3 regions of the Streptomyces odontomachicola genome follow, and region 1 is predicted to be linked to each of the others. Evidence: riboswitches for the same ligand, from Rfam matches in the RefSeq annotation. Region 1 holds a riboswitch; each other region holds the start of a gene.
The links. Region 1 has a riboswitch for glycine ahead of ABEE00_RS06985 (trimeric intracellular cation channel family protein). Riboswitches for the same ligand answer to the same signal wherever they lie in the genome.
Positions count from the first base shown of each region.

Region 2: another riboswitch for glycine. It lies ahead of gcvT (glycine cleavage system aminomethyltransferase GcvT); the one in region 1 lies ahead of ABEE00_RS06985 (trimeric intracellular cation channel family protein).
Region 3: another riboswitch for glycine. It lies ahead of gcvP (aminomethyl-transferring glycine dehydrogenase); the one in region 1 lies ahead of ABEE00_RS06985 (trimeric intracellular cation channel family protein).

Region 1 covers NZ_JBCFOK010000003.1:399,632-402,895, reverse strand. The annotation lists gene ABEE00_RS06995 (VOC family protein) at 1-296, shown strand, start outside; gene ABEE00_RS06990 (hypothetical protein) at 394-651, opposite strand; gene ABEE00_RS06985 (trimeric intracellular cation channel family protein) at 959-1,585, opposite strand; glycine riboswitch at 1,801-1,899, opposite strand; gene ABEE00_RS06980 (subtilase-type protease inhibitor) at 2,068-2,514, opposite strand; gene ABEE00_RS06975 (pyridoxal phosphate-dependent decarboxylase family protein) at 2,901-3,264, opposite strand, start outside.
Region 2 covers NZ_JBCFOK010000017.1:84,405-87,668, forward strand. The annotation lists gene ABEE00_RS27850 (enhanced serine sensitivity protein SseB) at 1-131, opposite strand, end outside; gene ABEE00_RS27855 (AAA family ATPase) at 252-941, opposite strand; glycine riboswitch at 1,193-1,291, shown strand; gene gcvT (glycine cleavage system aminomethyltransferase GcvT) at 1,456-2,598, shown strand; gene gcvH (glycine cleavage system protein GcvH) at 2,758-3,138, shown strand; gene glyA (serine hydroxymethyltransferase) at 3,201-3,264, shown strand, end outside.
Region 3 covers NZ_JBCFOK010000016.1:209,588-212,851, forward strand. The annotation lists gene gcvP (aminomethyl-transferring glycine dehydrogenase) at 1-1,686, opposite strand, end outside; glycine riboswitch at 1,872-1,972, opposite strand; gene ABEE00_RS27450 (PRC-barrel domain-containing protein) at 2,116-2,487, shown strand; gene ABEE00_RS27455 (DNA polymerase IV) at 2,621-3,264, opposite strand, start outside.

The DNA of each region.
Region 1 (3,264 bases):
TGCGGCTCACCCCGCCGGGCTCGGCCTGCGCGATCGTGATCGGCGACGGGCTCTCGCCGCTGGAGCCCGGCGCGCTCAGCGGCCTCAGGCTCGTGGTGGAGGACCTGCGCGCCGCCCGCGCCCTGCTCCTCGAACACGGCGTCCCCGTCAGCGACTTCGAGCTGGCCGGCCCGGAGGGACTGCGCCCCGCGCGCGGCGACGAGAGCCATGCCGAGCTCGAGACCGTGGGCTTCCTGCACTTCGCCGACCCGGACGGCAACGTCTGGGCGGTGCAGCAGATCAGCACGGGGAGCTGAGCGGACGCTGTACGGGTCCCAAGCCCGGGCCCCGGGCCCCAGCTAGGGCCCCGTACCTCGGTGCCCCCGTGCGCGGCATCAGCCGTCGTGCGCGGCCTCAGCCGTGGCCGAGGGAGAAGATCAGGCCGAAGACGGCGAGCAGCACGCCTACCGCGGCGCCGCCGGTGCCCGGCCTGGTCCTGCGGACCAGGCAGCCGACGAGGATGCTCAGCAGGATGCCCCAGGCCACCGCGTACAGGCTCCAGCCGACGCCGTCAGCGACCCTGGGCAGCTTGAAGGAGATCCAGGCGGCGATGACGAGCGTGGCGGGAATCCCGTACAGGTTGTCGAGCGCCTTCTGGGCCCGGGTGTTCACCTGGTTCCCCCTGTGCGGAAGTCGTGCGTCGCGGTGCGCGCCTGCGGTCGGTCGTGGCGTACGCGCGCGCCGGGTGCGTGCGCGTACGGGCCCCGCCTGGTCGTGGCGGGCGTCCAGACCCTAGGCAGAGCACACCGGACGCGGCCAGCCAGGGCCTCGGCCTGTGAACTTCTTCACCGAGTTGATCACGCGGCGATCACGTTCGGGACAAGGCTTCGGGACGACGGCAACCGGAGCGGCAACCGCTGTGGGGCACACGGCTGTTGGGTCCCGCGCCCGCCTCCGCGCCGACGGGGCGTGCGCGTGCTCACGCCCCGGCGCTGCGCCAGGCCGGGCTCAGGGTGGGCAGCCGCAGGCCGTAGCGGATCGCGCAGAGCCGCAGCAGGAAGACCACTCCGGCCGAGGCGATGGTGGTGGGCGTGTCCGGGACGCCGAGCAGGTTCATGCACAGGAAGCAGAGCGCGCCGACGGCCGCGGCGGTCGCGTAGAAGTCCTCGCGGAGCAGCAGCGGCGGGCTCTCCCCGCACAGCAGGTCGCGCACGATCTCGCCGGTGACGCCGGTGAGCACCGCCAGGATGACCACGGCGGGCGGGGTGACCCCGGCCTCCAGCGCGGCCCGCGCGCCGATGACGGTCACGACCGAGAGGCCGAGCGCGTCCACCAGCAGCAGGGTGCGGTGCGGGAAGGAGCGGCGGTGCGCGAGGTAGAGGCCGGTGAGGACGGCGACGCCCGCGATCACCGCGAGCAGCACCCAGTCGTGGGTCCAGTAGAGGGGGCGGCGGTCCAGCAGCACGTCACGCAGCGTGCCCCCGGATATCGCGGCGGCGAAGCCGAGGACGAGGCCGCCGAAGGGGTCCATCCGCGCCTCGTGCGCGGCCAGCACGCCGCTGGCGGCGAACGCGGCGATGCCGATCAGGTAGAGGACATGCAGCACCAAGGCGGGGCTCCGGATTCTCGCGGGAACGGAAGCCGGGCATGCGGCGGCGACGCTCGGGGCGTTGCGGCATGCGCGGCGCGGTCGTTTCCCGCTCTGTCATGGAGCCTGAGAGTTTCACCGCCGCACCGTGCGCGTTCTCGCTGCGCGTGCGCGTGCTCGGCGGTTTGCCCCGTGGGCGCGGCATCGTCGTCGGTGCCGCTTTTCAGAGTCGCCTCGTCCGTACGGTAACCGGCCTGAGAGATTCCGGGAGTGTTGCTCCTTCGGCACCACGCGGCACTGGGCGCCCGCCGTGGTTCTCCCGCACGGGGTCATCGGCCTGTCTTCACTTGTCAGCCGATAAGGCTAACACGCGCCTCACCGGCACCATTCCGCACGGACGCCCCCGGTACCGGCGGCCGTCCGGTCCGGGGGCGTGCTCTGCTCACGGCGCTCAGCGAGCGGGGCTCAGCGCCGGTCGTTCAGCGCTCGGTGCTCGGCGCTCAGAAGGCGAAGACAGAGGACGTCTGCTTCTCCATCTCGCAGGTGTTGCCGAAGGTCTTGGTGTAGTGCACCAGACGCCCGTCCCAGGTGCCTTGGACGGTGACGGTCACCGGGCGCCAGTCGGTGGTGCAGGCCGTGCTCGGCTCGCCGACGGCGGCGGGCAGCGCCGCGGGGTCGCCCCCGGCCTTGTTCAGCGCGGAGCACGCGTCGGCCGCCACGGGGTGGTCGCCGCCGACGGGCAGACAGCGCAGCATCACGGCGCGCTCGACGGGGGCGTCGGCGCCCTGGCTCTTGGTGAGGACGAGCACCGACGGGGCGTACAGGCTCTTGGCCGAGGGGGCAGCAGAGCCGGCGGGCGGCGTCGCGGCGGTCGCGGCGGGAGCCAGCCCGATGGCCAGGCAGGCCGCGGCGGCCGTCCCCAGAACCAGGCTCTTGATGCGTAACACGGCAACTCCTCGGGTTGGAGGTTTCGGTTGACGCCCCAGAGCCTGCTGTGCCGACGTCCGGATTACACAATCGGCACATCGGATTGCGGACAGTATCGGAGGCCGCACTATGGCCAGTTGCCGCCTTCCGTCCCAGGAAACCCACCCCGCGCACACTCCGCCCCCTCGCCCCCGTACGGCCGTTGTGACTGCTGGGAGCGGAGGGGGATTCCGGAGCCAATCGGACGCTCCAGGCATCTACGACACGCTTTGCGAAGCAAGCGATGCAACCTGGCCATGCATGGTCAACTGAATTGCAGGGCCCAACCTCCAAAGTCATACGGTTGTTGTTCCTTTGATTACCTGACAAGTGCCGTCGGGGTCCAGGGGTGTGCAGCGGTGAGTCTTCAGAGCGCCAGGGCCGTGCGGGCCAACCCCTCGGCCCGCACGTGGAGTTCCTCCACCCACTCCTCGTGCTCGGGCTTCATCAGCACGCTGCGCAGGATGCGCCCGCCCTCCGCGTCCGCCTCGACGCGGTGCCCCCGTACGGCCAGGGCCTCGGGCGTCACCCCGTACGTGGCGAGGAAGACGGACTCCGCCGGCGGCGCCGACATCCCCGCCTCCATCACCGCGGCCGAGACGCGGTCGGCCTCGGAGAGCCGTGCCGTACGCGGGAGGAAGGCGACGATGTCCAGCTCGGGCCGCTGATAGGGCGTCAGCACCTCGGAGCGCTCCAGCAGTTCGGCCCACCGCAGCGCGGCGCGCCGCCCG
Region 2 (3,264 bases), on a different contig from region 1:
CTGCGCCCCAGCACCTCCAGCAGCCTGGCGCCCGCGTTGGGGACGTTCAGCGAGGCGGCCAGCGCCTCCTCCAGCTCGTTGCCCGGCCACCCTCCGCCGTGGCCGGGCCCGAAGTCCTGCAGCATGCTCATGCGATCACCCTATCCGGGGTTCCCGAGCGGGTGTTCCCGCCGCCGCTGTTCCCCATCGGGCTCTCTCCCGGCGTACCCCCGCACCGGCCGACGGCGGTCCCCCCGGGGGGGGCGGTCCCGCTACTCGAAGGCGATCCCCGTCAGGGAGCCCGCTGCCGCGCGGTCCAGCAGGACGACGGAGGAGCAGCCCCGCGGCGCACGCCCCGACTCCGCGAGCCCGATCAGCCGCGCGACCGCCCGCCTGTGCCGTACGAAGGCGTACCCGGAGACGCCCCGGCCGCGCGCCGCCTGGCCCTCCAGCGCGGTGCCGGGCGGCACGTCGAGCAGCACCAGGTGCATGCCGCGCCCGCGGCGCCTGGCGTCCCGCGCGACCCAGCGGCGCACCCAGCTCTGGGTCCCGCAGTCGTGCACCACCACGCTCGCGCCGGAGGCCAACGCACCGCGGAGCCCGGCGAAATGGGCCAGCCGGACAAAGGGTCGGTACATCCCGTACGGGAGCCAGTCGGGCATCCGGTGCTCCCAACGCTCGCGCATGTCCTGGGAGTCGATGCGCCGCACCGCGTCGCCGAGCGCGAGGGTGCGCCGCATCAGCGTGGACTTGCCGCTGCCCGGCAGCCCTGAGACGACCAGCCGGTCGCCGGCCGCGAAGCGCAGCACGCCGTCCGGGGCCGTGCCCCGCAGGTCGCGGCGCTCCGCCGCGGGGAAGGGTGCCGCGGGCGCGGCGCGCGGCGCGGGCACGGCGGGCTCGGGCCCGCCCTCCGTGCCGCTCCCGGTCACCGTCGCGCTCACCGCGGCGTACGCACTGCGCAGGCTGCCCACCCGATCGCCCTCCCCGCATCCGGCCGCTCGCCGCGGCTTTCCCCGAGAGTGTCAAGGATCGGTAATGCGGTTCAAGGCGAGCGGACTCCGGCCCTCCGGCCCCGGCGGGGCGCCGCCGCCCCCGGAAAGTCCGTGCGCTGCCCGTACTCGGCCACAAGGCGGCGGAAAAAAGCTGCTCGGCCGGGGGGACCCGGGGTGGAGGCCCATGCCATGATGTGCGGGCCAACTCCATACCGGCCGCTTGAGCCCGCGCGGGAGAGTCCCCGTCCGCACACCGACGGGGCGCCGAAGGAGCAAGTTCCTCCCTTGAATCTCTCAGGCCCCGATACCGCGCAGGGTGAGGCAGATCTGAAAAGCGGGCCGCCGCCCCCGGACACCCGGGCCGTCGGAGGCTCCACCCAAGGTGCAAGCCGGGCCCCGCGCAGCGGGGATGGCGGCGAACCTCTCAGGTTCCGATGACAGATGGGGAGGACAACCGCGTCCCCACACACCGGGAGCCTGAACCGTGACCGACACACCGCCCTCCCCGCGCAAGACCGCGCTGGATGCCACGCACCGCGCGCTCGGCGCGACGATGACCGACTTCGCCGGCTGGGACATGCCGCTGCGGTACGCCAGCGAGCGCGACGAGCACAACGCCGTGCGCACCCGGGCAGGACTCTTCGACCTCTCGCACATGGGCGAGATCACCGTCTCCGGGCCGCAGGCCGCCGAGCTGCTGGACTACGCGCTGGTGGGCAACCTCACCAAGCTCGCCGTCGGCCGCGCCCGCTACACCATGATCTGCGACGAGAACGGCGGCATCCTCGACGACCTGATCGTCTACCGCACCGGCGAGCAGACCTACATGGTCGTCGCCAACGCCGCGAACGCCCAGGTCGTGCTGGACGCGCTCACCGCGCGCTCGGACGGCTTCAAGGAGGCCGAGGTCCGCGACGACCGCGACGCGTACGCGCTGCTCGCGGTCCAGGGCCCGGAGGCAGCCGGCATCCTCGCCCGGCTCACCGACGCCGACCTGGAGGGCCTGAAGTACTACGCGGGCCTGCCCGGCACCGTCGCGGGCAAGCAGGCGCTGATCGCCCGCACCGGGTACACCGGCGAGGACGGCTTCGAGCTGTTCACCGACCCCGCCGACGCGGTCGCCGTGTGGGAGGCGCTGACCGAGGCGGGCCAGGACGCGGGCCTCGTCCCCTGCGGGCTGAGCTGCCGCGACACCCTCCGCCTCGAGGCCGGCATGCCGCTGTACGGGCACGAGCTCTCCACCGCGAGCACCCCCTTCGACGCGGGCCTCGGCCGCATCGTGAAGTTCGAGAAGGAGACCAACGGCGGCCGCTTCGTGGGCCGCGAGCCCCTCGAGGCCGCCAAGGAGCGCGCCGAGAAGGCCCCGCCGCGCAAGCTCGTCGGCCTGATCGCCGAGGGCCGCAGGGTGCCGCGCGCCGGATATCCGGTGGTCTCGGCCGCCGACGGTACGGTCATCGGCGAGGTCACCTCCGGCGCGCCCTCCCCCACCCTGGGCAAGCCGATCGCGATGGCGTATGTGGACGCCGCCCGCTCCGAGCCCGGCACCGAGGGTGTCGCGGTGGACATCCGGGGCAAGCACGAGCCGTACGAAGTGGTCGCGCTCCCCTTCTACAAGCGGCAGCGCTGAGCTCTCCCGAGCGACGGCGCAGAGCACGCGCCATATCCGTACGAAAAGGGCCCGCCGGAGCACCCGGAACGCTAAACCTCCAGGGCACGGACTGTGGGTCTCGTCCCACCTTCCGGGACCGTTTTCCTCCGCACACCTCTCATCCAGGAGAATCGCACCATGAGCAACCCCCAGCAGCTTCGCTACAGCAAGGAGCACGAGTGGCTGACCGACGCCGAGGACGGCGTCTCGACGGTCGGCATCACCTCGCACGCGGCCGACGCGCTCGGCGACGTGGTCTTCGTACAGCTCCCTGAGGTAGGCGACTCGATCACCGCGGGCGAGCCCTGCGGCGAGCTGGAGTCCACCAAGTCGGTGAGCGACCTCTACGCGCCGGTCTCCGGCGAGGTCACCGAGATCAACCAGGACGTGGTGGACGACCCGGCGCTGGTGAACTCCGCCCCCTTCGAGGGCGGCTGGCTGTTCAAGGTGAAGGTGACCGAGGAGCCGGACGACCTGCTGTCCGCCGACGAGTACACCGCCTTCGCCGCGGGGGCCTGAGCACCGCCGCTCACGGGCCTCAGCCCTTCATGACCCAACGCCCGCTCCTGAGGGATGGATCCATGTCGCTTCTGAACAGCTCTCTCCACGAGGTGGACCCGGACGTCGCCGCCGCAGTCGACTCCG
Region 3 (3,264 bases), on a different contig from region 1:
CCCGGTGATCTCGGCGAGCCTGTCCTCCAGCTCGCCGATCAGCTTCCGGTACCCGGCGGCCTGGCCGACCGGCGCGAAGGGGTGCAGCGCGCCGAACTCGGGCCAGGTCACGGCCTCCATCTCGGTGGTGCCGTTCAGCTTCATGGTGCAGGAGCCGAGCGGGATCATGCCGCGGTCCAGCGCGTAGTCGCGGTCGGCGAGACGGCGCAGGTAGCGCAGCAGCGCGGTCTCCGAGCGGTGCTCGTGGAAGACCGGGTGGGTGAGGTACTCGTCCTGGCGCAGCAGCCCGCCGGGCAGCGCGTCCCGCGTGGCCTCGTCCAGCGCCGCCACGTCGCCCTCGACGCCGAACGCGTACCACACGGCGCTGAGTTGGTCGCGCCCCGTGGTCTCGTCGCAGGCGATGCCCACGTGGTCGGCGTCCGTGTGACGCAGATTCACCCCGGCCTCGCGGGCCCGCTCCACGACCTCGGCGGCCCGTCCCGGCACCCGCGCGGTCACGGTGTCGAAGAAGTCGCCGTGCACGACCTCGACGCCGCCCGCGCGCAGCCCGGCGGCCAGCACCGCCGCGTAACGGTGGGTGCGGCGAGCTATCGCGGCCAGGCCCTCGGGGCCGTGGTAGACCGCGTACATCCCGGCCATCACGGCGAGCAGCACCTGCGCGGTGCAGATGTTGCTGGTGGCCTTCTCGCGGCGGATGTGCTGCTCACGGGTCTGGAGCGCGAGCCGGTACGCCGGAGCGCCGTCCTCGTCCTTGGACACGCCGACGAGGCGGCCCGGGAGGCTGCGCGCGAACTTGTCGTGCACCGCCATGTATCCGGCGTGCGGCCCGCCGAAGCCCATCGGCACGCCGAAGCGCTGGCTGGAGCCGACCGCGATGTCCGCGCCCAGCTCGCCGGGCGAGGTGATCAGGGTGAGCGCGAGCAGGTCGGCGGCCACGGTGACGATCGCGCCGAGCTCGTGGGCCTGCTCGATCACGGCACGGTGGTCGCGCACCGCGCCGGAGGCGCCCGGGTACTGCAGCAGCACGCCGAACACGCCGCGCTCGGCGATCTCCTGGGGGATCCCGTCGCCGAGCGGGGTGACCACGACCTCCACGCCGGTGGGCTCGGCGCGGGTGCGGATCACCTCGATCGTCTGCGGCAGGCAGTCCTCGTCCACCACGAACACGCCCTGCTTGACCTTGCCCACGCGCCGCGAGAGCGCCATCGCCTCGGCGGCCGCCGTCGGTTCGTCCAGCAGCGAGGAGTTGGAGGTGGGCAGCCCGGTCAGATCGGCCACCACGGTCTGGAAGTTGAGCAGCGCCTCGAGGCGGCCCTGCGAGATCTCCGGCTGGTACGGGGTGTAGGCGGTGTACCAGGCCGGGTTCTCCATCACGTTGCGGAGCACCACGGGCGGGGTGTGGGTGCCGTAGTAGCCGAGGCCGATCATGGGCTGGAGCACCTGGTTGCGGTCCGCGAGCTCCCGCAGCTCGGCGAGGACGTCGGCCTCGCTGCGGGCCTCGGGAAGCTGCAGCGCGCCCGCGCTCTTGATCACGTCCGGCACGGCGGCTGCGGTGAGTTCGTCCAGCGAGCCGTAGCCGACCTGGGCGAGCATCTTCGCCTGCGCCCCGGCATCGGGCCCGATGTGCCGGGCCTCGAAGGGGGTGTCCCGCTCCAGAGCGGAGAGGGGGATGCGGTTGGCAGTCATCTGCGGAGGCCTCCTGGTCTCTGCGACCTACGAGGGGCACCACATACGGGTGCCCGGACGACCTCCCCCTCTGTCATCTCCACCTGAGAGATTCACCGGCCCGTCCGGTTGCCCGGACCGGCTTACACCGTCGGCGAGGAGGGGCTTCGGCGCTCGTCCGGGCCCGCCCTGCTTTCCAGAGTGGCCTCGTCCACGCGGTACATGAGCCTGAGAGATTCCGGGGAGGAGTTGCTCCTTCGGCGCCCCCGGCACTTGTGCCACCGGAGGACTCTCCCGCGTGGGGTCGACAGCCGTTTCTGAGCCTACCAGCGCGGTAACCCGATGAAACCGGCTGTGCGCTCGAGTGGCCAACGACCGAAAATTGCCGTTTCGTTGTACTACCGCCCCAGGGGAACTCCTTGGTGCTGTTGCGACCTTTTTGGAGGGACCGTGCAGACCGACATCGATCCGCGGAGCCTGATCGGCCGCAAGGCGTTCGACACCCACGGCACGAAGATCGGCACCGTGGACGAGGTGTATCTCGACGACGCCACGGGAGCCCCTGAGTGGGCCGCCGTCCGCACCGGCCTCTTCAGCCGGGACGCCTTCGTGCCGCTGGAGCCCAGCGAGGTGGTGGACGAGGCCCTGCGCATCCCCTTCGAGCGGGCGCTGATCAAGGACGCGCCCGACTTCGGCGTGGGGCGGCACCTCTCCCCCGAGCAGGAGCTCCAGCTCTACCGCCACTACGGCCTCGACCTCCCGGCCGCGGCCCCCGCGCCCGCCGACCGCGACTTCGGCCGCATAGCAGGCTCCGAGAGCTGACCCCGCCGGCAGCGGCCCCGCGCCCGCGCCGTCCACTCCGCCCGCTCCAGCCGCCCGGGGCCGCCTCGGACCCCGCGGCGGCACCGATTGGTCGCACAACGTCACCATTCGCCCCCCTCCGTAATCGATGCCCTTACGCGGCCGAGTCGGCGGACGGCTGCCCACGCGCGTCCATGGGCGCCAGGGGCAGCGGCTCGGCGGGCCTCAGCGCCGGATCGTCCACCGCGAAGGTCCGCACCCGCCCCGGCGGATCCCCCGGCCGCTCGAAGCGCACCGTGACCCGCCCGACGCCGCTGCCCTGCACCCAGCCGTGACCGTGCTCGGCATGCCGCACGTCCAGGCCCGGCAGCCACCGCCGCCGCACCTCCGGCTCCCGACCGCCCTCCCCCGAGCCCTCCTCTGAGCTCTCCTCGCCGCTCTCAGCGCCCTCCGCGCCCTGCTCCGGCTCTTCGTCGCCCCCGGCCTCGCGCGCCTCCTCAGCGCCCGCTGCGCCTTCTGTGGTCTGCGCGGCCTGGGCAGCCTGCGCTGCCTGTGCGGCTTGCGCGGCTTGTGCGGCTTGTGCGGCTCGCGCGGCCTCCTCACCCTCGGCTGCCTCGGCCGCCTCCGCCGCCTGCGCGAACAGGTCCTCCTGCGTGAAGTCCGCGAGACCGCTCACCGCGACCCCCAGCAGCCGCACCCCCGCCGTGGTGTCCACGCCGTCGATCAGCCGCGCCGCCGCCTCCCGCACCACGCCGGGCGCGTCCGTGGGGCCGCGCAGCGTCTCGGAGCGGGTCAGGG